DNA from 2 places in the Paenibacillus sp. sptzw28 genome. Region 1 is predicted to be linked to the other one. Evidence: riboswitches for the same ligand, from Rfam matches in the RefSeq annotation. Region 1 holds a riboswitch; the other holds the start of a gene.

What was found. A riboswitch is a leader RNA that binds a small molecule or an ion and turns the genes downstream of it on or off. The one in region 1 is predicted to bind thiamine pyrophosphate.
Region 2: another riboswitch for thiamine pyrophosphate. It lies ahead of thiC (phosphomethylpyrimidine synthase ThiC); the one in region 1 lies ahead of KZ483_RS18405 (ABC transporter substrate-binding protein).

Annotation. Positions count from the first base shown of each region.
Region 1 covers NZ_CP080545.1:4,034,922-4,050,211, reverse strand. Annotated here, with positions in the region: gene KZ483_RS18450 (motility associated factor glycosyltransferase family protein) at 1-325, shown strand, start outside; gene KZ483_RS18445 (N-acetylneuraminate synthase family protein) at 530-1,564, shown strand; gene neuC (UDP-N-acetylglucosamine 2-epimerase) at 1,599-2,750, shown strand; gene KZ483_RS18435 (nucleotide sugar dehydrogenase) at 2,776-4,116, shown strand; gene KZ483_RS18430 (NAD(P)-dependent oxidoreductase) at 4,088-5,047, shown strand; gene KZ483_RS18425 (thiamine pyrophosphate-dependent enzyme) at 5,044-6,633, shown strand; gene KZ483_RS18420 (Gfo/Idh/MocA family protein) at 6,638-7,660, shown strand; gene KZ483_RS18415 (acylneuraminate cytidylyltransferase family protein) at 7,663-8,376, shown strand; gene KZ483_RS18410 (class I SAM-dependent methyltransferase) at 8,381-9,331, shown strand; TPP riboswitch at 9,433-9,547, shown strand; gene KZ483_RS18405 (ABC transporter substrate-binding protein) at 9,775-10,827, shown strand; gene KZ483_RS18400 (thiamine-binding protein) at 10,865-11,167, shown strand; gene KZ483_RS18395 (ABC transporter permease) at 11,157-11,927, shown strand; gene KZ483_RS18390 (ABC transporter ATP-binding protein) at 11,935-12,735, shown strand; gene KZ483_RS18385 (TatD family hydrolase) at 12,732-13,550, shown strand; gene KZ483_RS18380 (WGxxGxxG family protein) at 13,690-13,998, shown strand; gene KZ483_RS18375 (hypothetical protein) at 14,088-15,290, opposite strand, start outside.
Region 2 covers NZ_CP080545.1:1,944,914-1,960,203, forward strand. Annotated here, with positions in the region: gene KZ483_RS08750 (glycosyltransferase family 4 protein) at 42-1,202, shown strand; gene KZ483_RS08755 (stalk domain-containing protein) at 1,418-2,329, shown strand; gene KZ483_RS08760 (hypothetical protein) at 2,911-8,940, shown strand; TPP riboswitch at 9,054-9,161, shown strand; gene thiC (phosphomethylpyrimidine synthase ThiC) at 9,461-11,224, shown strand; gene KZ483_RS28390 (ThiF family adenylyltransferase) at 11,217-12,665, shown strand; gene thiE (thiamine phosphate synthase) at 12,662-13,525, shown strand; gene KZ483_RS08780 (thiazole synthase) at 13,532-14,356, shown strand; gene thiO (glycine oxidase ThiO) at 14,358-15,290, shown strand, end outside.

The sequences.
Region 1 (15,290 bases):
CTGCCGATTGCTGGATTTATCCGAAAAACACAATTTTTCTGAGATTCAGGAAGATTTGGAAGGTACCTGCCAGCTTAACTATATCGAGATGATGAAATTTTTGCATCCTCATTTGCATATCATATTCTTTCAACAAGTAGTAATGATACTCGGGTTTCATAGACTTAATGAACTCGGCACAATCGATTCTCCTGTCAAAAAATTGGAGGCCATTAAGATTCAATCTGAAGTATTCGATCGTCTAAGTTTCATTTGTGAAGATCTTGTAAGACTGTTTCGACTAGCGCTCAATAAGCTCTCCGCCAAAGGATACGATCTTACATGACGTTCAAGCCGCGCTGAAAAGTTTTTTCAGCTTAATTTTAAGAGAACATTCTTATTCTTAAGCGAAAAAAGCCACTATTGTGGCTTTTTATTTATCTATCAGAGTGCTGTCCATTTGTTAATCAAGTGGCAGATATCCATGTCTCAGGTGCAGCTGGATGAATAAGATGAAACAATCATCGTGTTCATTATGGGGGTTAAAAATGTGAAGTTGTTAGACTCCTATTATAAGAATAACAAATGCCTTGTGATAGCTGAGGTTGCCCAAGCCCACGACGGCAGCTTGGGTATGGCCCATGCCTTTATTGATGCGGTGGCTGCCGCAGGAGCAGATGCTATAAAATTTCAAACTCATATCGCCGAGGAGGAAAGCACGCCTGAAGAGCCTTGGCGGCTTAAATTCAGTTTGCAGGATAAAACCAGATACGACTATTGGAAACGTATGGAGTTCACAAGGGATCAATGGGAAGGGCTTCGCAATCACGCACTGGAAAGGAAGCTGCTGTTTCTGAGTTCGCCTTTTTCAGTTGCAGCGGTAGATTTATTGGAGGAATTAGGTGTTCCCTTGTGGAAAGTGGCCTCAGGTGAAATTATGAATAGACCCGTCATTGACCGGATGATACAAACCGGAAAACCGATATTAATATCTACAGGTATGTGCACATTGGAAGAATTGGATAATTGTATCGGCTGGCTGCGGGAAGCGAATAGCGAATATTTGATTTTCCAATGTACTTCCGAATATCCTTCTCCTCCCGAGAAAGTGGGATTAAACCTGCTTTCATTCTATAGAGACCGATATCAGTGTCCGGTAGGATTATCGGATCATTCGGGAACGATTTATCCGGGAATTGCCGCGGCAGTGTTGGGTGCCTTAATAATCGAAGTGCACGTCACTTTTTCCAAACAAATGTTTGGACCTGATATTTCCTCTTCAATTACCATGGATCAGCTTAAAGAATTGGTTGAAGGAATTGGGTTTGTAGGGCGGATGTTAAGTCATTCCGTCGATAAAGAAATCATTTCGGCCGATTACAAAGAAATGCGCAATATTTTTTATAAAAGTCTGGTGGCAAGAAGCGATCTGCCCGCAGGAACAGTATTAAAAGAACCGATGATAGCTTCCAAAAAACCTGGAAGCGGGATTTCACCCTATCGAATGAAGGATCTGATTGGTAAAAAGTTGAGAATATCCGTCTCGGTTAACCATCAATTTACAGAAAGCGATTTTGAAAATTAGCAACAAATTAAACGTTCCGGGGGTGACTCGTTCCATGAAAATTACGGTCGCATTAGTTGACCGCGCAAACTACGGCAGATTAAAACCGATCATGACGGAGATGAAAGACAGACCGGAAATCCAACTGCAAGTCGTTTGTGCGGGAACGATGCTCCTGGATCGTTTTGGTAAAGCAATAAATGTTGTGGCGGCTGACGGTTTTAACATTGATGAAGAGGTGTATTTGGAAATCGACGGTTCCAATCCGGGGACAATGACCAAATCAATCGGTTTGGGGATTATCGAGTTTACCAGTGCTTTCCGAAGATTATCGCCTGATCTTGTACTATTGATCGGCGATCGTTATGAAGCTTTGGCAGCCGCAATAGCCGCGACCTATCAGAACATATGCCTGATTCATGTGCAAGGCGGAGAGGTTACTGGCTCGATCGATGAAGTAACACGACATGCCATTACAAAAATGGCGCATTATCACTTTCCTGCGACCCAGCGTTCCGGGAACTATATCGTGAGAATGGGCGAGGAGCCGCATACGGTATTTCCCTTGGGTTGTCCCAGCGCAGATGTGGTCTCAAATGCACCAAAGACTCTCACTTCAGATTTCCTGGAACGATCAGGAGTCGGGGCTAAAATTGACATTACCAAACCCTATCTATTAGTACTGTTTCACCCGGTTACAACGGAGTATGCCGAAGCTCAATCTCAAATGGAGGAATTATTGCAGGCATTAAAAGAAACAGGCGAACCTGTCATATTGCTTTGGCCTAATATAGATGCCGGTTCCGATCATATATCGGGCGCCATACGCCGTTTCCGCGAATATAATCCCGGCGTCCTGTTACGGGCTTACAAGAACTTTGAACCTGAAATCTATATTCCCCTGCTGACCAAAGCAGCATGTGCGGTAGGCAACTCTTCAAGTTTCATAAGGGAGGCTTCTTTTCTGGGAACTCCTGTTGTATTAATCGGCTCACGTCAAGATGGGAGAGAAAGATGTGAAGCGGTAATAAGAGTGGAACCGGACAAAAACGATATATTACAGGCGATCAGGTTTCAATTAAAACACGGCCAATATCCGGTCAGTGCTCTATATGGAAGCCCCGGGGCGTCCAAGCAAATTGTGGATATCATTGTGACTCTAAAACCTTATAGTCAGAAGAGACTTATTTATATTAAGGAAACCTAGTAAAGGATAGAAAGGGGGTGGTATCGTGCAGACGGTTCTGTTGGATCAAAAAATTGATGATAAATCGTTAAAAATCGCAGTTCTCGGCATGGGATACGTCGGTTTGCCCTTGGCAATAGAGTTTGTTACAGCAGGTTTCCAAACATGGGGCATAGACCTTTCGCAGCAGAAGGTAAAATTACTCAGACAAGGTAAATCGTATATCCAGGATATACCATCTACACGAGTCCAGAATGCCGTTAATTCCGGAAAGTTTCACCCAACAACCGATTCCGGAATTCTTTCGGAAACCGATACGGTTATTGTTTGCGTGCCAACCCCAATTAAAAATAATCAAGAGCCGGACCTGAGTTATATTCAATTGAGTGTTGACATGATTAAGCTGCACCTTCATGACAATATGCTCATTATTTTGGAAAGCACGACCTTTCCGGGTACAACTGAAGAATTTTTTGAGAAAGAATTCAGTAAATTGGGTTATTCAGCGGGCAAAGATTATTATCTATGTTACTCACCGGAAAGAATCGACCCCGGAAATAAGAAATTTAACCTTCGGAATACACCTAAGGTTATTGGCGGCACAACCGGAGCCTGCGCTGCTGTTGGCTCATTGCTGTATGAAACGATCTTGGACAGAGTAGTGCTTGTATCCACTCCAAAAGCGGCGGAGATGACAAAGCTTTTGGAAAACACATTCAGAAGTGTCAATATCGGATTTATCAATGAGATGGCACGTTTAAGCGAAGAATTAGGGGTTAATATTTGGGAAGTCATTGACGCTGCCGCAACCAAGCCCTTCGGTTTTATGCCCTTCTTTCCAGGCCCGGGTATTGGAGGTCACTGTATACCGCTTGATCCACTGTATTTATCCTGGAAGGCGAAAAAGTCAAATTTCTACAGCAAATATATTGAATTGGCGCAAGAAGTCAATAAAACGATGCCGCGCATTGTAATAAATAAAATGATGGACATCTTGAACGAATCAGGGATGTCCATGAAGAACTCGAAAATTTTACTCTTGGGAATGGCCTATAAGCCTGATCTGGATGATATACGGGAGTCCCCTAACTTGGATGTATTCAACCTTCTCGTGATGAAAGGGGCAAAGGTCGATTATCATGATTTTTTTGTGAAGAGCTTCGTCGACGACAAAGGTAACAGGCGCAATTCAATAAAAAATATTACAAAAAGAAATTTGAAAGGCTACGACTGCGTCGTGATCCTAACAAGACATTCACACTATGATTTTCCATTAATCGTTGAAAGTTCGAAGGTTGTATTCGACTGTCGTAACGCAACTAAAGGTTTAGCTGAAGGAAATATCTATAAGCTTGGAAGTGGTCGTGTTGAAAATATTGGTATATAGCGGTCCCTTACAATGTTTGAGCATATTGAACGACTATTTGAGTCCATTCTTCGAAATACGCTTTGTCCAAGACAATCCTGAATCATTAAGCTCCGAATTTAGAAGATGCTCCGTTTTTTTGGATGCGTCGATGAAAGTAAACATAACTTCAGATTTCATCAGGAAAGCGAAGCACCTTGAATTAGTCGTAACGGCTACGACCGGGGCGAGTCATATAGACGGGGAAGCTCTGCAAAAACGCAATATTCCATTGCTGACTCTTAAAGGGCAGTATGACTTTCTTAACCAATTAACTCCGGCCGCCGAACATTCATGGCTGCTGCTGATGGCTTGCGCGAGACGCTTGCGGGGCGCAATAAACCATACGATGCAGGGGCATTGGAACAGACAGGAGTTCCCTGGCGTTATGTTGAGAAATAAATCGCTTGGTATCATCGGAATGGGCAGAATTGGAACATGGATGGCACAATACGCGCAGGCATTTGAAATGAAAGTGTCAGGGTATGATCCCTATGTAAATAATAATTTTCCACAGCATGTTCAGTCAGCCGATATGGATGAACTATTAAGTACATCCGATTTTGTCAGTGTACATGTTAATTTGACCAAAGAGAATAAAGGCATGATCAATGCCGAAAAGATAAAAAAAATGAAAAAAGGCGCTGTATTTATCAATACTTCCCGCGGCGATCTTGTGGATGAAAGAGCTTTGCTGCAAGCGATTAAGGAAGGGACCATTGCGGCCGCCGGTCTGGATGTGTTAGCAGATGAACCGAATATTGAAAATAGCGAGCTGTGGAAATATGCTAAACAATCAGATAATGTGATCCTTACTCCTCACATTGGGGGCTACTGCATGGAAGCAGTCGACAAAGCCGTTGAGTTCTCCTGTCAAAGAATAATCAGCTTTTATAAAGGTGAAGCCAGATGAAAGAAATTGCTGACCGCCTTGCTGAGGAACTCGTGAAACACGGAATCAGGTATGTATTTGGATTAACCGGGAGCGGAATAAGCTTGGACCTCGTAACTTCCCTGGAAGACAGAGGCGTTCGGTTTTGTCCGGCAGCGCATGAAGCGGCTGCGGTTTTAATGGCTGGTGCTTGCTGCAGGGATGGAAAGGTAAGTGCTGCAGCAATCGGTATCAAAGGGCCGGGTTTTGCCAATTTTATTCCGGGCATCCTGTCGAATTATTATGAAGCGCGGCCTGCCCTAACCATAAGCGAGGCTTATTCTTCGGAATCCCCCCGGTTTTATGCCCATAAGCGGATCGATCATTTCTCCATGTGCAGTGCCTTTATAAAAGGCTATTCTAAACTCGATAAACATTTTAAAGGCTTGGATCAATTAAACAAGCTTGCGACACAAGAAGTTCCAGGTCCGATCCATATCGATATCGCGAGTAAGTTGGAAGAGAATATATCTATACACATTAATCCTTTAAATAGTGCTGGACTTAATTCATCTATGATGGGAGATGAGCAATCGGAACAAATCATTCAGGCGATTAAGCATTCAGCAAAACCGGCCATTATTTTAGGATCAATGGTCTCCAGACATTTCAACTTCGTTCGTTGGGGGGAGATTGGCGTACCGGTTTTAACAACTGCAGCAGCCAAAGGATGTATAGACGAAAATAGCGCTTTTTACGGCGGCTTAGTGACGGGCGAAATAAAAAAGCTGTCACCGGAAAATGCAATACTTAAAGAAGCGGATTTAATTATTGCTTTCGGTCTCAGAAATACTGAGGTTATCAGGCCAAGCTCTTTTGATGCAAAAGTAATTATCATTGATAATGTGGAGCCGGAGTTCAATGACGGCTTTCGTGCTGATCTTATTATAAGCTCAAACGCGGCAGAAAAATATATAGATATGATCTTGTCGAAAATAGCAAGCAAACCATGGGGCGATGATTTATTAAGAACGTATTGGCGTGAAGTGGACAGGGAGCTGTACAAAGAAGAATGGCTGCCTGCGCAAATCCTGAAGGATATTCAAGCTCACTTAAGCAGCGATACGATACTGGTTTTGGATACAGGGTTGTTTTGTGCGATAGGTGAAATCGTCTGGAAAGCTAAATCCCCTCTCCATTTTTGCGGGAGCAGCAATGGCCGGTTTATGGGGACATCCATACCGACAGCAATCGGTCTTGCTTTGTCAAACCTCGAAATGAAAATTTTGTGCGTGGTCGGAGATGGAGGCGTAAGGCCGTATTTGGCGGAAATTAAATTAGCCGTGGAACATAAACTTCCGATTCTATTTATTTACATGTCGGATGGAGGTTACGGTTCTGTCAAACAGGCGGCAACCAATAGAAAGATAAGCGAAACGGCAGTCGAGATTACAAATTCAAGCTGGTATCGCTGCGTTGAAGCCATGGGCTGTGAATCTGTTCAATTGAAAAAAAAGAAGGGACTAGAACATATATTGCAGGTGATGGATCGAAAAAACGGCCCTATGTTTATCGAAATTATCTTTGATCCAGAAAGCTATGCATCCATGACCATGAATTTGAGGTGAACCCATGTCACAGAAACATATTTTGGTTCTTGGTTCCGGTTCTGCCGGGAAGAGGCATATGAGAAACTTTGCTTCTTTGGGCTGCCGTATTTCAGCGATGGATCCTCGCCGAGACAGACTGGAAGAAGCCGCAGGTTTGGTTGAATTGGCTAATTGCTTCACCACTTTGGATGAAGCACTGAGAAAATCTGAAGAATTTGACGGCATTGTGGTTGCGTCGCCGCCCAAATATCACGTACCGCAATGTATTGAATTTTTGAAGTTATCTATCCCCGTTTTATTGGAGAAGCCTGTCGCGACAGATCTTGCAGATGCAATAAAGCTAAAAGATCTCGATCAACATATGCTGCAAACTAAGCTATTAGTCGGTTACACCTATCGCTGGTGGCCTCCTATAGATATATTGCTGCAAAAATTGCAGGATGGACATATCGGCAAACCGCTATATGCGGATTTTGTCATGAGTGCTCACTTGGCAGATTGGCATCCTTGGGAAAAATATCAAGACTTCTTCATGTCAAGTAAAGATCTGGGAGGAGGCGCTTTATTGGATGAAAGTCATTTTATCGATTTGATGATCCGGTTCTTTGGAATGCCTTCAAAAATTTTTGCAACAATCGAACATTTAAGTTCCCTGGAGATTGAGACGGATGATAACGTGGATATATTAGCGTTTTATGATGATAATTTCAGGGTACGTATACACCTTGATTTATACGGCCGCCCTCACGAAAAATACATTAAAATTACTAGCGAGAAAGGCACATTATTTTGGAGTTTTGAACCGAACATGATCAAGATGGGGCTGAATATGAATCGGGAATGGCAAGAAATGAAGTTCCAAATCGAACGCAATGATATGTTCCTAAATATGGCAAAGGATTTTATTCATCTGTTAAATGGACATAAAGCGCCTTTATGCACGTTTGAAGACGGATTGAAAGCATTACATGTAATCGAAGCATGCAGAAGAAGCTCTGCGGATGAAAAGCCTGTATATCTGAATCGTTTAAAGGATGGGAGTTGAACATGTATTTAAATAAACATGTCATTGCGATCGTGCCGGCAAGATGCGGAAGTAAAGGGATACGAAATAAAAATATGCAAATATTATCGGGTGTTTCCTTGATAGGACTAGCGGGAGCTTGCCTTAATAAATTGATGTGGTTGGATGCGAAAATCATTACCACCGATTCTGAAGATTATTGCGCCGAAGGTAAAAACTACGGATTGGATGCCCCTTTTATACGGCCGGCTGAATTAAGTTCAGATACTGCAGGAGCAGTTGAAACGATTACACATGCACTATTGGAAGCTGAAAAATGCTACCGGACTGCATTTGATGTTGTATTAATCATCGAGCCCACGAGCCCTCTAAGACAGGCGGCCGATATTGAAAAAGCAGCCGAGTTATTAATCAATAATAAAGTTGATTCCGTTGTGACGGTAAGCGAAATACCCTCAAAATTTCATCCAAAGAAAGTATTTGAGGCAAGAGATAATAAGCTACACTTCTACGAGGACGCCGGTTCTAGCATTGTCTATAGGCAATCTCTCGATAAAAAGTACTGGCGAAACGGGATATGCTATGCTTTAACAAGAGAATGTCTTCTTGATAAGAAGAAAATTATAACTGACAATACAATGCCGTTAATTATTGATAGAGAGGTCGTCAATATCGACGAGCCAATTGAGCTTGCGTGGGCGGATTTTCTAATTGATTTTCAAGCGAACAAGGAGTAAGCCCATGCACTGTCCATTATGCGGTATTTCGAATGAAATAATATTAACGGACCGTTTGCGTCATGGGGAGAAGCAAAACGTCTTTTATTGCCCGTCATGTGATTTGGGTTATCTCGAACATATGAAGAATAATGCGGAACTGAAACACTATTACCAAAATGTGTACAGGAAGGACTATAAACCGAATTTATTGCAAGATACGAATGCAGAAGATTTGTTTAGAAGCACGGTAGGCTTCCAACAGGAAAGGGTTCGGCGAATAGAGCCTTTTTTAAATAAAAATAAAGCACTATTGGATGTGGGCTGCTCGGCAGGACAATTTCTATTTCACGTTAAGGATAAAGTTAACAAAGCGGTCGGCATAGAAATAAATGAGGAGTCGGCTCAATTTGCTTCAAAAATCTGCGGATGCCCGGTATACACGGATTATTTGGCAGAGACACCGCTCAAAAGAAAATCATTTGATATTATTTGCTCCTTCCAGGTGATGGAGCACGTAGATGACCCCCTTGAATATTTGTTACAGTTTAAAGAATATTTGAAAGACGACGGACTAATTTATATCGAGGTCCCGAACTTAAACGATATTTTGCTCTCAACATATTCATTGCCGAATTATAAAAAGTTCTATTTTCGCAGCGCGCATTTGTTTTACTTTAGTGTTAGAAGTCTCGAGGTATTGCTTGACAAAGCGGGACTGGATGGAGAAGTTTTTTTTTCGCAGGATTATCATTTTATAAACCATATGAACTGGCTTATTAATGACGGGCCGCAAGCTAATGCTGAAGACGGCATGGCTAACCTTAAGTTTCCAATGAATCTAGGGGTTTCCGGTGAGATACAAACTAAGTTGAACGGTTTTTTGACTCGTGTCAATAAGGAATATACCGAATTGTTGATTGAACTCGGATTAACATCGAAAATGGGTTTTATAGCCAGAAAGAAAAAGAATTAATCATCACGTAATATGATGAGACAAATGACATTGAAGATCTAAGGCTCATAATCAGTGTCTTTTCCGGCCGCATTTGCTATAATGGTTGGAGCGACAAACGAAATAATATCATGGGGAGCTGGAGAAGTCCGGCTGAGAGGGGATTCCTTACGATCGATCCCGACCCTTTGACCTGATCTGGATAATGCCAGCGTAGGAATCGCATTGTAGCCGGAATTGCGGGGTTTTTCTTTCCTTGTTTACAAGGAGTGACCCGTGTATCCGGAATTACGGAGCTACGTCGAAGCGTCTTCCGAAGCGGGGATGCTTTTTTTATTGTCCGGAGAGGTTAGATCATCGTTGTCGTTCATATTGGGATTTGCACAAATAGAGAGGAGTTTTTCAAGGTGTTGGGAACTAAACGGGGGATTGTGGTCAAATGGGGGATTGCGGTGCTGATCGTTATGATCGCGCTGACAGGATGCGGTGCCAAGAACGATGGACAAGGAGGCGGACAAACTCAAAGCAACGCCGCTTCGGGCAGCGGCAGTAAGGATACGAATCCAGGCGGCGATAAGAGCGGTGCAAATGCCGGCGGCACTCCAGCTGCGGACAAGCCGCTAACGAAAGTAAAGGTCGTACTCGATTGGACGCCCAATACGAACCATACCGGCCTGTACGTTGCGCGGGATAAAGGTTTTTTCAAAAATCACGGTCTCGATGTGGAAATCGTTCAGTCCGGCGAAGCGGGCGCAGATACAATGGTAGCAAGCGGTGCAGCCGAATTCGGCGTAGGCTACCAGGAAGGGGTCACACAGGCTCGCATTAACGGCGTTCCGCTCGTATCGATCGCGGCGGTCATTCAGCACAACACGTCGGGCTTTGCCTCGCCTTCCAGCAAGAATATCAAATCACCGAAAGACTTCGAAGGCAAAACATACGGCGGCTGGGGCACTCCACCGGAAGCGGCTGTCATCGAATCCCTGATGCAGGAGCAGAAGGCGGATTTCAAGAAAGTGAAGATCGTCAATATGGGCGACGCCGATTTCTTCACCGCGGTAAAGAAAAATATTGATTTCGCCTGGATCTACTATGCTTGGACCGGCGTTGAAGCCGAGCTGCGCGGTGAAAAAATCAACATGATTTATTTGACGGATTACAGCAAAAAGCTCGATTATTATACTCCTGTTCTTGAGACGAGCGAGAAAATGATCAATGAACATAAAGACATCGTACAAGCCTTCACTGCAGGGGCATCGGAAGGCTACCAATATGCGATCAAGCACCCGGAGGATGCGGCAGAGGTATTGATCAAAGCCGTGCCTGATTTGAATGCGGATCTGGTGCGCGCCAGTCAGAAATGGCTCAGCCCACGCTATCAGGACGATGCGGCGCGCTGGGGCGAGCAGAAGGCCGAAGTGTGGTCGAACTATGCAGATTGGATGCTTGAGCACAAGCTGCTCACCAAGAAGCTTGATGCCGGGAAAGCATTCACGAATGAATTTTTGCCGAAATAAGTCTTAAAATATACAGGATGAAAGGGGATTGTCGCAATTGGCTAACGCACTCCTGAGCATTCAGATCCTGCCGCATACCCCTGGGGGGGAAAGCGTCATACCTTATGTGGACAGGGCGATCGAAATTATCAAGGCTTCCGGGGTGCCTTACCGGGTTGCTCCGCTTGAAACAACGATGGAAGGCGAGCTGGGCCGGCTGATGGCTGTCGTTCAGGAGATGAACGAGGCCATGACATCAATGGGCTGTCCATCGGTAATATCGCAAATCAAAGTATATTATAATCCCGAAAGCGGCGCATCCATGGACAGGCTGTTGGAGAAATATCCCGATGGGCGGTAAATTTCGCAAACTGTGGCCTCCTCTTGCGGTCTTCGCGGTATTCATATCGGGATGGCAGGCGGCGGTCGACTTATTCGGAATCGATGAATATGTGCTTCCTTCCCCGCTCGTCATTGCGGGGAATACGATGTCGGAGGCTTCCCGGCTCCTGGAACATACACTGGCAACGCTGGGCGTCACGATCCTCGGTTTTGCCGCAGGTACGGCGGCGGGCTTCGTGCTCGCCGCCTTGCTGCATGTTATTCCGGGTGCGAAGGCCGGCTTTTATCCGCTGCTTGTGCTGACGCAAAATATTCCGATAATCGCGCTCGGCCCGCTCCTGGTTGTCTGGTTCGGCTTCGGCATCATGCCGCGGGTGATTCTTGTAATGCTCGTCTGTTTCTTCCCTGTCGTTGTGGCGATGTTGACCGGACTGACGCAGAGCGACCCGAAGCTTGCCGCTTATATGCGAATGATAGGCGCATCGAAGCGGCAGCAATTTTGGCGGCTTGAGCTTCCGGGGGCAATCGGCTATTTGTTCTCCGGTCTGAAAATCGCAGCTTCCTATAGTGTCATCAGCGCAATTTATGCGGAGTCAATCGGCGGCAGCGAGGGACTGGGAAATTTCATGCTCGTCTCTCAGCGGGGCTGGCAGACTGCTAACGTGTTCTCGGCAATCGTCATTATCGTCATTCTCAGCCTTCTGCTTTTCGGCTTGATCGCATTGGCTGAACGCATGCTGGTTAACAGCGGCCGGCAAATCCCAGGGAGAGGAGAGTGACCGGAAGATGAGACTTGCTCTAGAAGTAAATGCGGTATCGAAAAAATTCGTCGAAGACGGCGCTGCCAAGACCGTGTTATCCGATATCTCGTTCCATGTCAGGGAAGGGGAATTCGTATCCCTGATCGGTCCTTCGGGGAGCGGGAAGACGACTTTGTTTCATATGATCGGCGGATTGGAAACGCCCACCTCCGGATTTATCAGGATCAGTGGATATGATGCGAACGCGAAGCGGGGACAAATCGCCTATATGCCTCAGCAGGCGGCCCTTATGCCCTGGTTAACCGTATCGGGCAATATAGAACTGACATTGACGATAGCCGGAATTGCCCGGAGGGAAGCGCAGAGATTGGCGCGGGAGTGGCTGGACCGCGTCGGTCTGGCCGGGCTGGCCAATGCGTATCCGGATGTGCTGTCCGGCGGCATGCAGCAGCGCGTATCCTTTCTGCGGGCGCTGCTGTCGCCGCAGCCGCTAATGTGTCTGGATGAGCCTTTCGGCTCGCTGGACGCATTGACTCGCATGCATATGCAGACATGGCTCTTGTCGTTGTGGGAGGAACACAGGCGCTCGGTCCTATTCGTAACGCACAGCATTGAGGAGGCGATTACGCTGTCCGACCGCATTATTGTGTTATCCGCCTCACCGGCCGTTGTTCTGCGCGAGCTGGCTGTACCATTTTCGCGTCCGCGGCATGGAGAAGTCTTGTGGAACGATCCGGATTTTAATGCGATGAAGCGGGAAATCTATGAGCTTTTGAAGCCGGAGCCCGAGGCGTATGCCGGACTTAAGAAGAAGGCCGCTCAATGAAGCCGGCCGTCGGGCGTTGGATCGACAGCCATCTTCATGCTGATTTGTATGCCGCGGGGGAACGCGACGAGATGCTTCGCAGTTCTTTCATGAACGGTGTTCAGGCGGTGGTGGCCGTCTCTATGCATCTCGAATCCTGTAAGTCTAACCGGGAGCTGGCGGCCCGCTATCCGGGCCGGGTGATGCCCGCCTATGGATTTCACCCCGAGCAGCCGCTGCCGCCGGCAGATCGACTGGAGGAGCTTGTGCGGTGGATAAGAACGCGTCATGACGCCGGAGAGGCGTTCGCGATCGGTGAAGTGGGGCTTCCTTATTATTCACGCAAGGATGCGGAGGCGAAGGGGAGGTTCTTTGACGAAGGCCCTTACCTTCAGCTATTAAACAGGTTTGTCGCGTTGGCCGCGGAACTGGACCGTCCTATTGTGCTTCATGCCGTCTATGACGATGCAGATAAGGCATGTGATCTTATTGGAAAGCACGGCGTAAGGCGAGCGCACTTTCACTGGTTTAAAGGTTCGTTTCAGACGATGGCAAAGCTGATTGCCCAAGAGTGTTTTATCTCTGTGACACCGGATGTTTTATATGAAGAAGAAATTATGGAGCTGGTCAGGCGTTACCCGGTTGAGCTTATGATGACGGAGACCGACGGGCCATGGCCGTTTGAAGGACCGTTCAGCGGCAGGCCGACAATGCCCTGCATGGTTAAGGATGCTGCAGCCGCGATTGCCAGGCTTAAAGGGCACGACCCCGCAGAAACCGAATTCCGGCTTCTGCAAAATGCGGATCGATTTTACGGATTTAACCGACTGCAATAGGAAGCATATAAACCCGGCCGGGGAACTCTCGTTCCTTGGCCGGGTTTTATTTTATGCAGGTTATCGATGAATAAAATCTTTTCGAACAGGAGAAACCAAAGGTGAACACAAATACGCACCCAAATTGGAGGTCTCACTTGTGAAAAAGCTTATTAGCATGTTTTTCTGTGCTGTTCTTTCCCTTATGCTGTTGATTCCGGCTCATGCTGAAGGGCATCTGGTCGGAACTCATGGTACCGCCTATACCACTGGAACCGGTACTGGAACAGGAACCGGAGCTGGTATCAACGGAACTGCAACCGCTCCTGGCATGAACACTTACGGTGCCAACAACTACAGAGGGACTGCAGCGGCAAACGATAACAATGACATGGATTGGGGCTGGCTTGGCTTGCTTGGTCTTATTGGTTTGGCCGGGCTGCGCAACAGAAACCGCGAGCGTACCTAGTAGGCGATTTCAATCTGATTCAAAGTAGCCCGGTTTTCGGAACAATCATGTTCCGTAACCGGGTTTTGTTTTGCGTATATTCCCGCAGGTTAGATGATAAACATAGCCGTAATTGTCGTCACGGCAAGACCGATCAGCACCGGCTTCAAATTGCGTCGTGCCAGCTCGAACGGACTGACGCCGCAAATCGCCGCTGCCGGGATGAGTGCCCACGGAATAAGCGTGCCGCCGCCGACCCAGATCGCGGCCACCTGTCCGAGCGCCGTCAGCGTTGCAGCCCCCGAACCGATTGCGCTCGCAAACAACTGCGCTATGGAGCCTGCCAGCGAGATACCCGAGAAGCCGGACCCGTCAAGTCCGGTTATCGCACCGGTTACGGTTAACGTGACTGCGCTCACCGCCTGATTCAGCGGCACATGATTGGCAAGCGCCACGCCGAGATCGTTAACGATACCATGCGACCCTTCCGGAAGCGGTTTGCCGAATATTTCCGTAAAGGCGGAATCACCCAAATAGAAGAAAGCGGCAATCGGAATCACCGGGCCGAACACTTTAAACCCAAATTGAAAGCCGTCGATTAAATAGACTGTCGTCTGCTCCAGACCCTTGTTCCCGTGGGCAAGCACCGTAACCGCCATTAAAATAATGACGGCGGTTCCCCCGATGAGAGCGGTTGCATCTCCACCTTGCAAACGAAACAAAAACATGGCAGCGACATCCACGATAAACAGCAGTGGAATGAGCGCCGCCAGCCACTGCTTCATTCTATGGGGAAGCTCGGTAGTATCACTCTGTACATCAGGCTTGCCATTCTCCGCTTCCTTGCCGGCTGCCACCAGTCCGTCTCTCCATGTTCCATTTCTCATATCCCGGCGCATCATCCAGAACGCCGCGGCGGTAGTTACAACGCCCATAACGATTACCAGGGGAACGCTGGCTTCCATAACGGCGGCCACCGGCAGACCCGCTGCATCTGCGGTCAGCTTCGGGGCGCCTTGGATGATATAATCGCCCGATAACGCAATACCATGACCAAACAGATTCATAGCCATCGCCGCTCCAAGCGCAGGCAGCCCAACCCTGACCGCAACAGGCAGCAGCACCGCACCAATGAGTGCAACGCCCGGGGAAGGCCAGAAAAACCATGACGTTACCATCATGATGAGACCGATTCCCCAGAAGGCAAGAGCAGGCGTACGCATAAATTTGGTCAGCGGCAGCACCATCATTTCGTTCACGCCGGTCTTAATCAAAATACGGCTCATCGCGACGATGATGGAAATGATGAATAT
Region 2 (15,290 bases), 2.1 Mb from region 1:
TATGCTAAGACAACAAGCGGAGAGAGGGGCTGGTTGCTCAGATGGCGCGACCCAGAATCGCGTTTGTGACGCCGGGTGCTTTTCCACTGCCTTCTCCGAACAGCAGCTCTGTCGAGCGTGTCGTGGAGAAGCTGGTGCCGCTGCTCGTACCGGCGATTCAAGCACGGATCTACGGAAGAACGGGTAGAACGCTTCCCCGCAAGGGAACGTTAAGCGGAGCGGATTGCGTACGGTTTCCCGCAGGGGATAAAATTCAGTATGTGAGTCGGGTGGGGCGTGCGATTCGTCGGTTTCAGCCGGATATTACGGAGGTTGAGAACCGTCCGGGTACTGTGCTGAGGCTGAAGCGGCTGCGGCCGCAAGGAAGGGTTTGGCTCCATCTGCACTCAGCTACGTTCATCGGAACGAAGGCGATTCGTCATTCCAGACTGGTTCGAAGCTTCCAGGCGGCGGAGAAAATAATCGTCAACAGCGAGTTTCTGCAGGAGGTTGTGGCGGCCCGCGTGCCGCAGTGCGCGCATAAGCTGAACGTGGTTTATCCGGGTGTCGATACGGAACGCTTCCGTTCGCAATTTACGCCTGATGGTGCAGCCCGCAGGGAACAATTACGCAATGCGCGGGGCTGGAACGGCCGCAGCGTTATTCTTTTTATGGGCAGGCTGATCCGGAAAAAGGGCGTCCATCATCTGCTGCGTCTGATGCCGGAGTTGGTCAAGCAGCATCCTGCTGCACTGCTCGTTGTTGTTGGCGGGGCATTCTACGGATCGGCAAGAACGACCGGTTACGTGCGTGAGCTGCACCGCCTTGGCCGGCGGCTGCGAGGGCATGTGCAGTTCGTACCCTACGTGCCGTACTCGGAAGTGCCGGATTGGTTTCTGGGAGCGGATGTCGCAGTCGTTCCTTCCGGACGAAGCGAAGCGTTCGGTCTCGTCAATGTGGAAGCGATGGCGTGCGGCTTGCCGGTAGTGGCCACGAGGGCCGGCGGGATGAAGGAAATCATCCAGGATGGGGTCACCGGTTATCTTGTTGATCCATGCGAGGTGGAGCTTCAGATGCGCGAATATTTGCTCATGCTTCTGAAGAACGATCAGCTGCGGCATGAAATGGGTTGGAGGAGCAGAGAGCGGGTCGAGCAGCGCTTTACGTGGCGTCATTCGGCTGATCGTTGGCTGAAGCTCCTTGCAGAAAGCGGTATGCTGTGAATTTATAGTTGAAAAATGTCGGATGAATGGGTAATATAGGAATTAATTGCATGTTCGGTGTGAGGTAGACATTAGCAGGAAGCACCTGCTTGCAGGCTATTTATTTAGCTTGCAGGCAGGTGCTTTTTTCGCGCGAAAGTCTCGTCGAATGATAGCGAATGGTGGTAGAATGTGGTAGAAAATAGGTTTAAATATGATATGAGGGGAAACAAACTATGAAAAGACAAATCATTGCTTCGATCTTGGCCCTATCTATATTGTTGCCTGTAGGAACCGTGAATGCTAAGGAAGGAAATCCAAAGGTAAAGAGTATGCCGATTGAAGTGCTGTATAATGCACGGCAAGTTAAAATGGATGTAAAAGCGAAGATGGTTAATGATTCGGTGCTTGTACCGATCCGCTTTGTTTCGGATAAGCTCGGCGGAAAAATAACGCTTAATGGTAAAAATATTCAAATTGTCAAAGGGAATACCGTGTTGGAATTCGTAATCGGATCTTCATTGGCGAAGGTGAATGGAAAACCAATCAGACTTCCTGTTTCCATTATTGAAGAGTCGGGCCGGACGCTCGTGCCGCTGCGGGTCATTAGTGAAGGGCTTGGTGCTCCAGTTGAGTGGGATGGGGCGAATCAATTTGTATGGATCGGAAATAAGAATATCCCGAAGCTTGAAGATATTGCCAAAGAAAAACTGGTGGATAGTAAGCCTTTCTTGCCATATTTTAAGGGTAGGGAATTTTATCTAAATAAAAATAAAAATAAAGTCGTGGTTTTGGATAAAAATGACTTACCACTACAGGTAAATGGTAACAATCTTTATCGACTGGATCTTGCTTACTTGGATGAAAATGAATATATTCGTGCAAGTACTTCGGCTAAAAGTGTTATGGATACAACCTTTTTTTTATTAATCAATAATACTTCTGATGTCTCATTAAGGATTAGAAATTCACTGTATAGGGAGCCTAAAGGAGATCTAAGAATAAATTACTATCCTATCGTTTCGGGTTATGATCTGAGCAATTATGGGATAAAAAATTACAAATCTTTGAATTTGTCGGAAATTGGTTACATTGGATTGGTTGCCGGATATCCAAGTGCGGTATTAATAAAAAATACTGGAGAGTAACTTCAATTATGACGAGACGTTATAGAACTGTGAACAAGCTTTTGGGTTTTTCGTTAGTCATAATGCTTCTGTTCGAAATGTTTCCTGTACCTGCTTCGGCAGATACGGCACTTGGTGATAACAGAAACATTCAGCCAGTATCCGTTAATAACATTCGATATGCGGTTGCCTTCATGTATTATGATATTTGGAAAGATTCCTCGGGTAATTGGACAACGAACAAACCAGGAGACTCTGTTTCAATACCCAAAACCTATACTTTTTCTTTTCCCGATAGAGTTGTAAAAGATATCATATCAGTTAAACCTTACACCCCAAGTATCGATCCCAATGGTTTTTATTTTTCGTCTCGTATTGGTGATGATTATAATTTATATACTTCTTATCTTGGTCAAAACCAATTTACTTCATCAGCGTCAAATGTTGTGGGAAGAGACACTAGCACCATCAGTTTCGACCTTAATGTAACAGGGAAGTTAGAGACAAATTCAGGCGATCACTACAGCACACGTTATAATCCTCCCTACGCTTGTAGTGAGTGCGCCCCTGCGGTAGACGGATGGCGATATTTCTTCCCCATATTGATTCAATTTGAATTGTACGGAAATCTTAAAGTTCACCACTATACAACGGATGGAACAAATATCGACGCCTCTTTTACTAATCAATCGAAGTCAATGCAGACTGGATCTCTATATCCGCCAGCACCTGGAACTAATTCGAATTATGTTTATGCCAATAAGTATAAAGAAACAAAAGATGGTAGTGACCCGGCTTTAAAAACTTCCTTTTTAACAGGAACGCCTTCATTCACTTATGACGGTTCGTTTGATAAATATATCGTCAACTATTACTATGATAAAGTCGCGGACGGTACATCGTACATTCGGCATGTCACACGGGATGGGCAAAGTCTTTCCTCTGTGTTCCCGGACCGAACCGATGCACTGACGACGAATCAGAATTACACACCAACTCATTCTTCAGCAGCAGGATATTCCTACGCGGGATATGTGAAAACGACAACCGGCACGCCACCGACTGATTTCAGCAATTCAACACCTGGCGAGTACGGATTGTCCCCATATAATGGGGCATTTAAGACGTTGTATTTGTATTATGTTTACGACCTGCCCGGTCAAATCAACGTGAGAAATATGGTGAGAACCAGCTCAACCGGAACGTACACAAAAGAAAGTGAAAGCACCATTGCCGTCACATCATTGCCGAACAGTCAAACCGTGTCAGCGGATAGTTCCAAAGGTACGATAATTGGCCGCAGTATGTCGTATACCGGCTATTTGGATACATCCAGTTCGGGTTCAAGCGTAACTGTAAATCTGACAGGCTCACAGCCGAAAGCCTATGTAACCTTTTTCTATGAAAAGGCAGGTACTTTCAGCGGCGATTTCGATGTATTGCCAGGCAGCGTTGCTTATGGGGATTCCTTTACGCTTCATCCGAAAGATTTTCAGCTTCAAGCATGTACATACGTGTCTCATTCTTTCAAAATTGAACGAGGTGTAACGTGGATAGGTCCTGACGTAAACGGACAATCCAGTGATTCCACCTATACGCGAAGTACATACCCTTCGGTTATCGGTGTGGGTACACATAGCGTCTATATGAAAATTAAAACCAGCTGCGGCGAATCGAGCTGGATCGGTCCTAAAACACTTACCGTCAGTGGTCCGACAAATAATTATCCCCCACAATTTACGATTGCATGGGTACGCCCTAGCGAACCGACGAAACCGGTGTATGAAGTGACCAAAGGAACTGTGCTGAATTTAGTGGTTATTAATGATCCTTCTGTGCCAACGCCAACCGATCCGGACGGAGATAGCTTGTCTTTTGATCAGTTCTTCTTTGCCGACAGCGATCCGTGGATGCAGTCCTTGCCAAGCAAGTATCCGGTAGTACCTTGGGGCATGTACAACATCACTATGGATGGCACCGGTTTCCACAATATTACCGCTCAGATCCGCGATCAATGGGGAACTACAGCCCAAGCTTCGACCTATATAAACGTCATTCCGGATAATCCTGTTCCCGTCATTCAATGTCCGCCAAGCGTCATTGAGAATCATCCGGTTCCGGATTCCGCCTTTGATGCAACCAAAAGCTATAGTCCCCTTGGCAGAACGATCAATCACAACAGGGATGAGTGGACAAACAAGCTCACCTCATATACGAACGGAACCAATCAAGACATCACCGTTCAAGTGTCATTGCACGTTTACGATTCAACCGGCCTGAAATCGTTAAATCCGGCTACTTGCAGTATTATTGTCAAACCGGACTTGCCACCGGTCGCCAAGCTCGATGTTCCGAAGCTTGGTATCCGTAACGAACCTTCCGTTATTTTGAATAAGTCCTACAGTCCGGACGGAGATCAGATTGTCGCAGCGGATTATAAGTATAAATACGATGCTAACAATAACGGATTTGCGGACGACGCTTGGAAAACGATCATTGGCCAGATGGACAAGGTGACGATCAATCCGGATAAGGTTGGCAAATATTTGTTCTATGTCAAAGTGATCGAAGAGTATGGAAAGTCGGGAGACACTTCGGCTACTACCGAATCAGCATTAACATTGGACATTGTGAACAATGCGCCGGAAGTCTCGTTCGAAGTGGAAGGGAAGAATCCGCAGCCGGATCTGGATGCAAGCACGACGATCCGACCGGACGTAATGATTAATTGGCCTGTCTATATCACCAATACGAACGAGGAAGTCTACAATAAAAACAACTTATGGACCGTTTCCGGCGGCAGCCTGATAAGCAGTGAAGGTAAAAACTTCGGAAACCAGTATACCAATATTGGTTTTGCTTCACAGGTGATGGATAACGGGTACGGAACGAACCGATTATCGCCATGGAGAGCAGCGACGAGTTTTAACCCTTCATTGACCAATACCTTATTGGATCAGCAAGGGTATCCGGCGACGTTCGATGATCGTTTAACGAAGTTAAAATCGAATAAAAAGTTATTTTACTTCGATCAACGCAAGTTCGTGGGAGGGGGCAAGGTTAGTCTAACAATCTATGCTTTAGATCCCAAGAAGATATCTCCGCAGGTATCGGTTTATGATCCTAACTCATACTATTTAAAGTACCAGTATAGGGATGGCAATCCTTACGTGTTCATAAAAACTATACCTGATACGATTGCTCAATTTGTTTCTTGGGAGTTGGCCGACAAATACCTGTATGTTAAGACTTCTGACGGTACAAATGACACGATAACGGTATACGATGCTTATACCGGTGCGCAGCTCAATCAAAATTCATACGGGCCATACATGGGTAAAGGCGATTCGAACGGCCAAGGATGGTGGCCGATTGACCATTCGAACGGAAGTAAAATTTTGCTTCGAAGTGATAACAACATTTATACAACGTCATCCATGCCATATAGTACACGGTGGCTCGAAATTTCGCCGGACCTTTCGATTAAAGATTTACCGAAATGGACAGTACCTCCGATTAGAAAACCTGAACTTCTCTCTAGTATGCAGGAGTATCGCGTTTCCAAACCGATATTCACGGACCCAAAAGGAGCCATGTATACCTACGAAGGGTACGTTGCCCAAGATAATTTTTACGACATGAATATCGCCAAGTATAATCCCGACATGACGCTGGCTTGGAGGAAGTATCTCACTGCTCCGGATCGCTCGGGGTCTACAAGTCAGGGCCAGGGAGGCGGAGGCAGTATATCGCAGTACTTAAATGGAATTTTCATAAACCCGTTTAAAAATGAATTGACGGTATATAACTATGAGGCGAATGACAGCAGCTATGGAGTGTTATATCCCGTTTATTATGTCCTGGATAGTAATACAGGAACGGTTAAAACCAGGGCGGATACATATGTCGAAGATGGTTCGATATACTCTTGGGATCCGTCCTATACCAAATTTTATGTAGACTTGAATGGAAACAAAGTTCGAGAGAAAACGAGTTCGGTCACCGCTGACGGATATCGCACGTCTTGGCCTTTAACCGGAGGATGTTCAAGTGCGACGATTGATGTGTTTGATCCCTCGGGGAACAAAATACAACAGTCAGCTCCTTATTGCGGCTACTCAAGTCAGCAGCTCTATGGCGAGTACTTTGGGGATGGGTTTGTGATCACAGCATTTCCATCTAACGGACCTAACGGTTCGACAGCTATGGGTTACTCGGTTGGTACGCCGACTACGAGTCCGCTGCTGCGTAGAGGGTATACCAACGGCCAGTTTGTCTCTAACCTCTCGCTAAACGATGCGGACATGAAATTCAGCTTCCGGATGGATAACATTGATTATGACCAAGATTCAGCCGGATTCTCGTTCCGAATGCAGAATACACGCAACCGGTACGCGGTGGAAACGGATGGCCATTCCTTTAATCTGATGAAGTATGTCAACGGTCAGCCGACCTTGCTGAAAGCCGGATCCTATGCCTTTGAGTCCAATAAAAGCTATGGCATCAGAATCAAAGCGGTAGGCAGCCAGATCGATGTGTTCTTGAACAGCATTCCGATTTTGACGGTAACGGATAGCACATTTGCCGAAGGGCGTTTCGGTTATTTCAGCGACAAATCGTTTGTGACGTTCAGTGCCTTTACGTATAAAGCGGTGCAGAACAAAATAGAATGGTCCGACAGCTTTGCCATCTGGGATGAAGGCACGGCCAGCGCGGATGTTGCCTATAATAACATTCTGTTCCTCGATCCGGAAGGCGATCCGAAAGCCGGCTCCTACAGGTGGAGCATTCAGCACACGCCGCGCTTCATCAATAACCAGGGTCTTTCATCAAAGAATGGCCAAACCTATAATTCCGAGCAGCTGACCTTTGACAAAGTCGGCGATTATATCGTCACGCTGCAGGCGAAGGATGATCCGAATTCAAGCTACCGCTATCCGGGTATGACGTTCGACGGGTACCGGAAAAGTTCGAATTCGTTTAAGAAAAAGGTCACAGTACATCGGCGTCCGGCATCCAAATTTACGGTCACTCCCGGCGGCGATGGAAAGCTGATATGGACGGATAGCAGCTATGACCCGGACCGGTATGAAAGCTCTGCTAATTATTCAACCGAGGCTACAGGCATTGATTACAAAACGACCCGAGGCATTTTAGAGAAAAAGTTCTACTATATCACGCCGTCGGGTGTCACCGTATACGAGAAGCTGGTAACACCTCAGGAGAAAGGTAATTACGAGATCGGCATGGCGGTGAAGGATGAGTACGGAGCCTGGTCCGATTATTTGATAGTGTCGCTCGATGTCACGACCATTCCGACACCGAACGCGCCGCCGGTGCCCGGTTTTACGACGAATTACGGGAACACGTTCAGAGGCGTTCCGATCACGATCAACTCCACGGCCTACGATGCGGAAGACGGCGGAAGGGAGAACTTGCCGCACGAGTACTATATCCGCAACATAACAACGGGCGGCGGCGAAACGCTGCAAAGTAAATCAAGAACAAATTGGACCAAAACGTTCAACAGCCTGGGGAATTTCAATATTCGTCAGATGGTTCAGGATTCGGCCGGTGTCGAAGCGCAGTTCAGCAGGCAAGTCAACATTTATAATCAAATACCGAATGCGCAAATCACAGTTCCGGCAAGTACAGACCAAAACAACCCGACGAAGCTGACTGAATTCCGGCCGGCATTTATCTGGAGCTATTTCGATGCTGATGGCGATGTGCAGTCTCGTTACCAGCTCAAGATTTACAAGTATGGCGGCGTTCAGTTTCTCGATACCGACATCAAGCCGGGCAATGTGCTTTCCTGGCGGCCGAGCGTCGACCTGCCGGAGCATGTGAACATGTATGTTGTTGTTCGGGCTTACGACGGATACGACTGGGGTAGCTGGAGCAATCCGAAATATTTCTACATCGAAACGAACCGGCCCCCGACTGCTGATTTCAATTGGACGCCAAGGCCTGTGTACGAAGGCGATACCGTTATGCTGACACATGCTGTAGACGACTTGGACAAGGATCCATTGAGCGTAAAATATATCGTCACGGCCCCTGACGGAGTGAATCAATCATTCTCTTATACGCTCTATAATCCTTATCCTGCCGCCGGTCCGGGCTTTAAAGCAACGAAAGCCGGAACCTATCAGGTTGAGCTTACGGTCTCGGACGGTAAAGCACCCCCAGTTGTTGTCCGCAGAAGCATTCCGGTGCTGCCGCTCATGGTGGGCGGACAAGTGCGGCATACGGAGCTGTGGGATTTACGGCGCAAGGACTACAACACAAACGAAACCGGCGACCCGAATACTCCGAGGGGGTACAGTGTTTTCTGGGCAGGGGAGAAGTTTGTGCTGTCGGCGCAAACAACGGCTACCGGAACCGCCACCAAAGCGGACAAAGTCGAAGTTAAATTGAACGGTTTCAATGTCGTACTCGCAGCTGGGAACGTCGGCCGAACCGACTGGAACGGTGAAATGTGGGATGCGAGCTTCGAAACGCTGGCTGACGGCCCGCTTACTTTTACTTTCACAGCGACATATAATAACGGCACGGTAAAATCCGATATAGTGACGGTAACGATTGCCGGAAATGTGCAGCAGACGGTCGGTGTGCACAGGAGACAATGACCTATTATCAGCCTGAGCGGAGGAAGCGGAATCGGTTAGTTTAGACGGAATTCGCAGCACAGATGTTATAACAAGGTTGACAAAACATACCGGCAGCGGTATGCTCGAACCAGGAAATCCACTAGGGGCGCCGATTTTGGCTGAGATAAAGCGATGATTGCTTTGGTCCCTTCGAACCTGATCTGGGTTATGCCAGCGTAGGAAAGTGGGCTTGTATGTGCGACAACGGGCTTCGTTATTGCAGCAGCTTATCGCTTCGATACGAATTGCCCGAGCCCCGGACCTGAAGCATTGTCTTCATGTTCGAGGCGGAAGACCGCGACATTCAAACCGCTCCTTCGCCGGAGCGGTTTATTTTTATTCGCTTCGGGGAGGGACGTGTCTGATACGGCGGGTGAGCGTGACGACGATCGGAATGACAATGACCGGGTCCGTCCATGCTAAGCTTCTTGTCCAACAATTGCCCATAACCTCATGAGCCTCCTAGGGGATTATCCAATATTCCTCGGGAGGTTTTATTATGTCTATTTTAACGACGCCGCTGCCGGGCAGCCGAAAAGTGTATGTTGAAGGAAGCCGCGCTGATGTACGGGTGCCAATGCGTGAGATTGAATTGTCGCCCAGCTCGAGCCGCAGCGGTACGGAAGAAATGAACGAACCGGTGCGTGTATATGATGCGAGCGGCCCCTATACAGATACCGGTTACGAGGCGGACGTTCGCCGCGGACTGCCTGCTCTTCGCCGTGCCTGGATCGAAGAACGAGGAGATGTTGAAGCTTACGAGGGACGTGAGATCAAGCCTGTGGACAACGGCTTCAGCTCCGAGGAAACGGCTGCCAAGCGGGGCGCCGAGCTGTTCCCGGCTCTGGAGCGCCAGCCGCTCCGCGCGAAGGCGGGTTCCAACGTGACGCAGCTTCATTATGCCCGAAACGGAATCATTACGCCTGAGATGGAGTACATCGCGATCCGTGAAGGCATGGACCCGGAGTTTGTCAGGCACGAAGTGGCTGTCGGCCGCGCGATAATTCCTGCAAACATTAATCATCCGGAATCCGAGCCAATGATTATCGGGCGCCATTTTCACGTGAAAATCAATGCCAATATCGGTAACTCCGCCGTTGCCTCGTCCATTGAAGAGGAAGTGGAGAAAATGACCTGGGCCACCCGCTGGGGTGCGGATACGATTATGGATCTCTCCACCGGCAAAAACATTCATACGACGCGGGAATGGATTGTGCGCAACTCGCCTGTTCCAGTCGGAACGGTTCCAATCTACCAGGCGCTTGAGAAGGTGGATGGCAAAGCGGAGGATCTCAGCTGGGAAGTGTTCCGCGACACGCTGATCGAGCAGGCCGAGCAGGGTGTGGATTATTTTACCATTCACGCTGGCGTTCTGCTGCGCTACATCCCGCTTACGGCAAAGCGTGTGACTGGAATTGTTTCACGCGGAGGTTCGATTATGGCCGCATGGTGTCTGGCGCATCACAAGGAAAATTTCCTTTATACACATTTTGAAGACATTTGCGAAATTATGAAGAAGTACGATGTTTCGTTCTCGCTGGGCGACGGTTTACGTCCGGGATCGATTGCCGATGCCAATGACGAAGCGCAGTTCGGGGAGCTGGAAACGCTCGGCGAGCTTACGAAAATCGCTTGGAAGCACGATGTCCAGGTTATGATCGAAGGTCCGGGACATGTGCCGATGCATCTCATTAAAGAAAATATGGACCGCCAGCTCGAGGTGTGCCAAGAGGCTCCCTTCTATACGCTTGGACCGCTCACGACCGATATCGCTCCCGGCTATGACCACATTACATCCGCTATCGGAGCGGCAATGATCGGCTGGTTCGGAACGGCGATGCTATGTTATGTAACCCCTAAGGAGCATCTGGGGCTGCCGAATAAAGAGGATGTCAAGGAAGGCGTTATCACGTACAAGATAGCCGCGCATGCAGCCGATTTGGCGAAGGGGCACCCGCGCGCGCAGATCAGGGACAACGCGTTATCCAAAGCGCGGTTCGAGTTCCGCTGGCGCGACCAATTCCACTTGTCGCTCGATCCGGAGCGGGCGATGTCCTATCACGACGAGACGCTGCCGGCCGATGCCGCGAAGTCGGCGCATTTCTGCTCGATGTGCGGACCGAAGTTCTGCAGCATGCGGATCACTCAGGATATCCGCGATTATGCGGCCGAACACGGATTGGAAACACAGGAAGCGATCGAGGCTGGCATGAAGGAGAAGGCGGAAGCATTCAAATCGGCGGGCAGCTCGATTTATGCTTAAACCTGCAGAAACGCAAGTTAATCCGGACCGCGAGGCCTGGAGTGACCGCTATTCGCGGCAAATTAGATTCATGCCGATCGGCGCGTCCGGGCAAACGAGACTTGCCGACGCGTGTGTACTGATTGTCGGAAGCGGCGCTCTTGGCGCATCGCTTGCCCAGCATATGGTGCGGGCAGGAATCGGAACTGTCCGTCTTGCAGACCGCGACTTTGTAGAGCTAAGCAATCTGCAGCGGCAGATGCTCTTCGAGGAAGCGGACGCGCTTGCGGCGCTGCCCAAAGCGGTCGCTGCCGCTGACAAGCTGCGCCGCATCAACAGCAGCGTCAACATCGAGCCCTTTGTAGTCGATGTGACGGCGGAGGTGGCGGATCAGCTTGCCGCGGGCGCACATCTCGTGCTTGACGGTACGGACAATGCCGCCACACGGCTGCTGCTTAGCGGGGTTTGCTTCCGCCTTGGCATTCCTTTTCTCTATGGCGGTGTCGCCGGTTCGCAAGGAATGAGCGCAGTTCTTGTACCCGGCGAAACGGCATGTCTTCGCTGTCTGATCGGGGGAGCGGACGAGGGGGAAGCTGGTGAGACTTGTGATACGATCGGCGTAATTTCGCCGATCGTCGAATGGATAGCCGCCCTGCAGGCGGCCGAAGCGCTCAAGTGGCTGAGCGGCAACCGGGATGCGCTGCGGCGGACATGGCTGACGGCTGACTTGTGGCCGTTCCGGGTCCATGAGTCGGCGCTGCCGCTGCCTACGGCCGGCTGTCCTTGCTGCGGCGAAGCTGCGGCCGCCTCCGGCAGAGAAGTGAATGCAGCCGGAGAAGGCAGGACGGCAGTAGCCGAGCGGTCTGACCAAGCCCAGGCGGCAGTAGCCGAGCCGGCGTCTGACCAAGCCCAGGCGGCAGTCGCCAAGCCGAAGGCTGACCAAGCCCGGCCGGCAGCCGCCGAGCCGGCGTCTGGAGAAGGCAGGACGGCAGCCGGAGTAGGCAGGGCTGCGATGGAGCCAGTGAAAGCCGCAGCAGAAGCGGCCATAACGTCTGAAGCAGCAACAGAAAAAGCAGCGGAGTCGGCTGCACTGTCGGCACAAGCAGCTGACACGCATAATGCAGCCCGGTCGGGAGCGCGGATAATAACCGGTGCGCCAGCGGCGGCTTCCGCGGAAAGCCAGCCGCAAACCGTAACCTTGTGCGGACGAGATACGGTGCAGGTAACGCTTGGGCGCGCTATCAATTTGTCCGGAATGCAGTCTAAGGCAGCATCACTCGGCTGTGCTGTAACGTCCAATCCGTATCTGGTGCGGGCGCAGGTGCCTGAAGGTCAGAGGCTTGTACTCTTTCCCGACGGGCGCGTGCTTGTTCAAGGGACGCAGGATATACAGCTGGCGATATCGCTGTGCACCCGCTACATTACCGGGACGATGGCGGAGCAGCTGGAAAGGAGCGAATGAGGTTGAACCGGAAATGGAATGATTTTCGGCTGTACGCCATAACCGGCGAGAATTATCATCCCGGCCGCAGCATGCTGGAAGTCATGGAGCAGGCGCTGATCGGCGGGGCGGACATTGTGCAGCTGCGCGCGAAAGACCTGTCCAAGCAGGAAGTGCTTGCCCAGGGCTTTGCCCTTCGGGAGCTTACAAGACATTACGGGGTTCCGCTTATTATCAACGATCATCTGGATGTCGCGCTCTATGTCGATGCAGACGGTGTTCATCTCGGCCAGGACGATCTGCAGCTTGCGGAAGCAAGACGCATACTCGGTCCGGAACGCATTATCGGCATATCGACGCACAATATCGGGCAGGCGCTTGAAGCGGAGCGCGGCGGCGCCGATTATATCGGCGTCGGACCTGTTTTCCCGACAGGCACGAAGCCGGGGCGGATGGCGGTAACGACGGATTACGTACGGGAGGCTGCGCGGCAGGTTTCGATTCCCTTCGTAGCGATCGGCGGAATCACGCTGGAGAATGTGGATCAGGTGCTTGATGCCGGCGCTGCGCGTATATGCGCTGTATCAGCCATCGTCGGCAGCAGCGATGTCGCAGGGAGCTGCCGCGCTTTCCTGAAGAAGATAAAGCTTCGGGAAGCAGGCGATAAGCTGGGCGATTCACCGTTTACCGTTCTGCTGAACGGGAAGAGCGAGAAGACGACTGCTCGCACAGTAGGCGAGCTGGTCATACAATTAGGTCTTGTCGGCAAGCGCATCGTGGTCGAAATGAACGGCGCGATTATTTCTCGCGAGATATGGAATACAACACTGCTCGAAGACGGAGCATCGCTGGAGCTGGTGCATTTTGTCGGAGGAGGCTGAGTTATAGTGACGGAAATTGAGCAAAATGATCCGTTTATCATCGGCGGCAAGCGGCTGTCTTCACGTTTTTTTCTCGGTACGGGAAGGTTTCCCAGTCCGGCCGTGCTGCAGCAGGCGCTTGAAGCGTCGGCGGCGGAGGTAGTAACATTCGCGGTACGCCGGGTGAACCTTGATTCAGTCGAGGACGATTCGATTCTGCAGCACATGGCGGGCAGGGAACTGACCTACCTGCCGAACACTTCGGGGGCGAACAATGCCGATGAAGCCGTGCGCATCGCAAGATTGGCGCGGGCTGCAGGTCTGGGCAGCTGGATCAAGGTCGAGATCAGCGCGAATCCGCGGTCTCTGCTTCCGGATCCGCTGGAAACGTTGAAAGCGACGGAGAGGCTTGTGCGAGAACAATTTGTCGTACTTCCCTATACATCAGACGATCCTATCCTGTGCAAACGTCTGGAGGAAGCCGGCGCAGCCGCCGTTATGCCTGGCGGTTCGCCGATCGGCTCGGGTCTTGGCATTCTTAATCCCTATAATATAGGACTCATCGTAGAGGAAGCTTCCGTTCCGATTATCGTAGACGCGGGCATAGGCTCCGCTCTCGATGTCGTACAGGCGATGGAGCTCGGCGCGGACGGCATTCTCGTCAATACTCCTGTGGCGAAGGCGAACGACCCGGTAGCGATGGCCAGAGCGATGAGGCTCGCCGCCCAAGCAGGCAGATTGGCCTACCAGGCCGGACGCATTCCGAAGCGCCGATACGCTTCGGCAAGCAGCGAGACCGAGGGGATCTCAGCCCCTGTACTAGTGAAAGCGGCTCCGGAAGGGAGCTTATAAGATGCCGGAGCGGGTCATTGTACTTGGCGGCGGCATCATCGGGCTTGCCTGCGCGTTCGAGGCGGCAAGCGGCGGCGCGCTCGTATCCGTAATAGAGCCGGGAGCATTCGGCGGCCAGGCGTCAGGCGCAGCGGCAGGTATGCTGGCACCTTATACGGAAAACCCCGAGCAGCCTGACCCGTTCTTTCATCTGTGTCAGGACAGCTTGCGCCGGTATCCGGCATGGGTGAAGAGGGTCGAATCGATTTCCGGCATGGATGCCGAGCTGCTGCATACCGGCAGCTTGACAGTGGCGATGCACGAGGCGGATGTGCTGCCGCTGCAGACCCGGATCGCCTGGCAGCGCGCGCAAGGAGCCGAAGCGGAATTGGTCGGTCCGGAGATGCTGAGCCGGCTGGAGCCGGAGCTGTCGGCTCAAGCGGTTGCTGCCTTATACTGCCCGGGCGAGAGCCATATTAACGCGCCGAAGCTGGTTGCTGCGCTTGAGGCGGCATGCCGCAAGCTGGGTGTTGCGCTCCTGGCCCACGCGGGAGAGATCGACGCTCCAAGGATCGGCGGCGCATCCGGAAGCGGCATATCCGTATCGACAAGCGGGCACGGCATCGTGAAGGGAGACACGCTGATCGTTTGTACCGGAGCCTGGGCGTGCTATTATGCGGAAACCTTCGGCTTCCCGATACCCATTCATCCGATAAGGGGCCAAATATGCTCATTTAACGCACCGCCTCCGGCCAGAGTCAATCATATGGTATTTTCCAGCCAAGCGTATTGGGTCGGAAAACAAAACGGATCGCTTGTATGCGGAGCCTCTGAAGACGTTGCAGGCTACGATTCTTCGGTAACGGGCCGAGGAATCGACCGGCTTGTGCGTTGGGGGCCGAGGCTGTTTCCTTTCCTTCAAGGGCTTGAGCCGGCGAGCAAATGGGCCGGACTG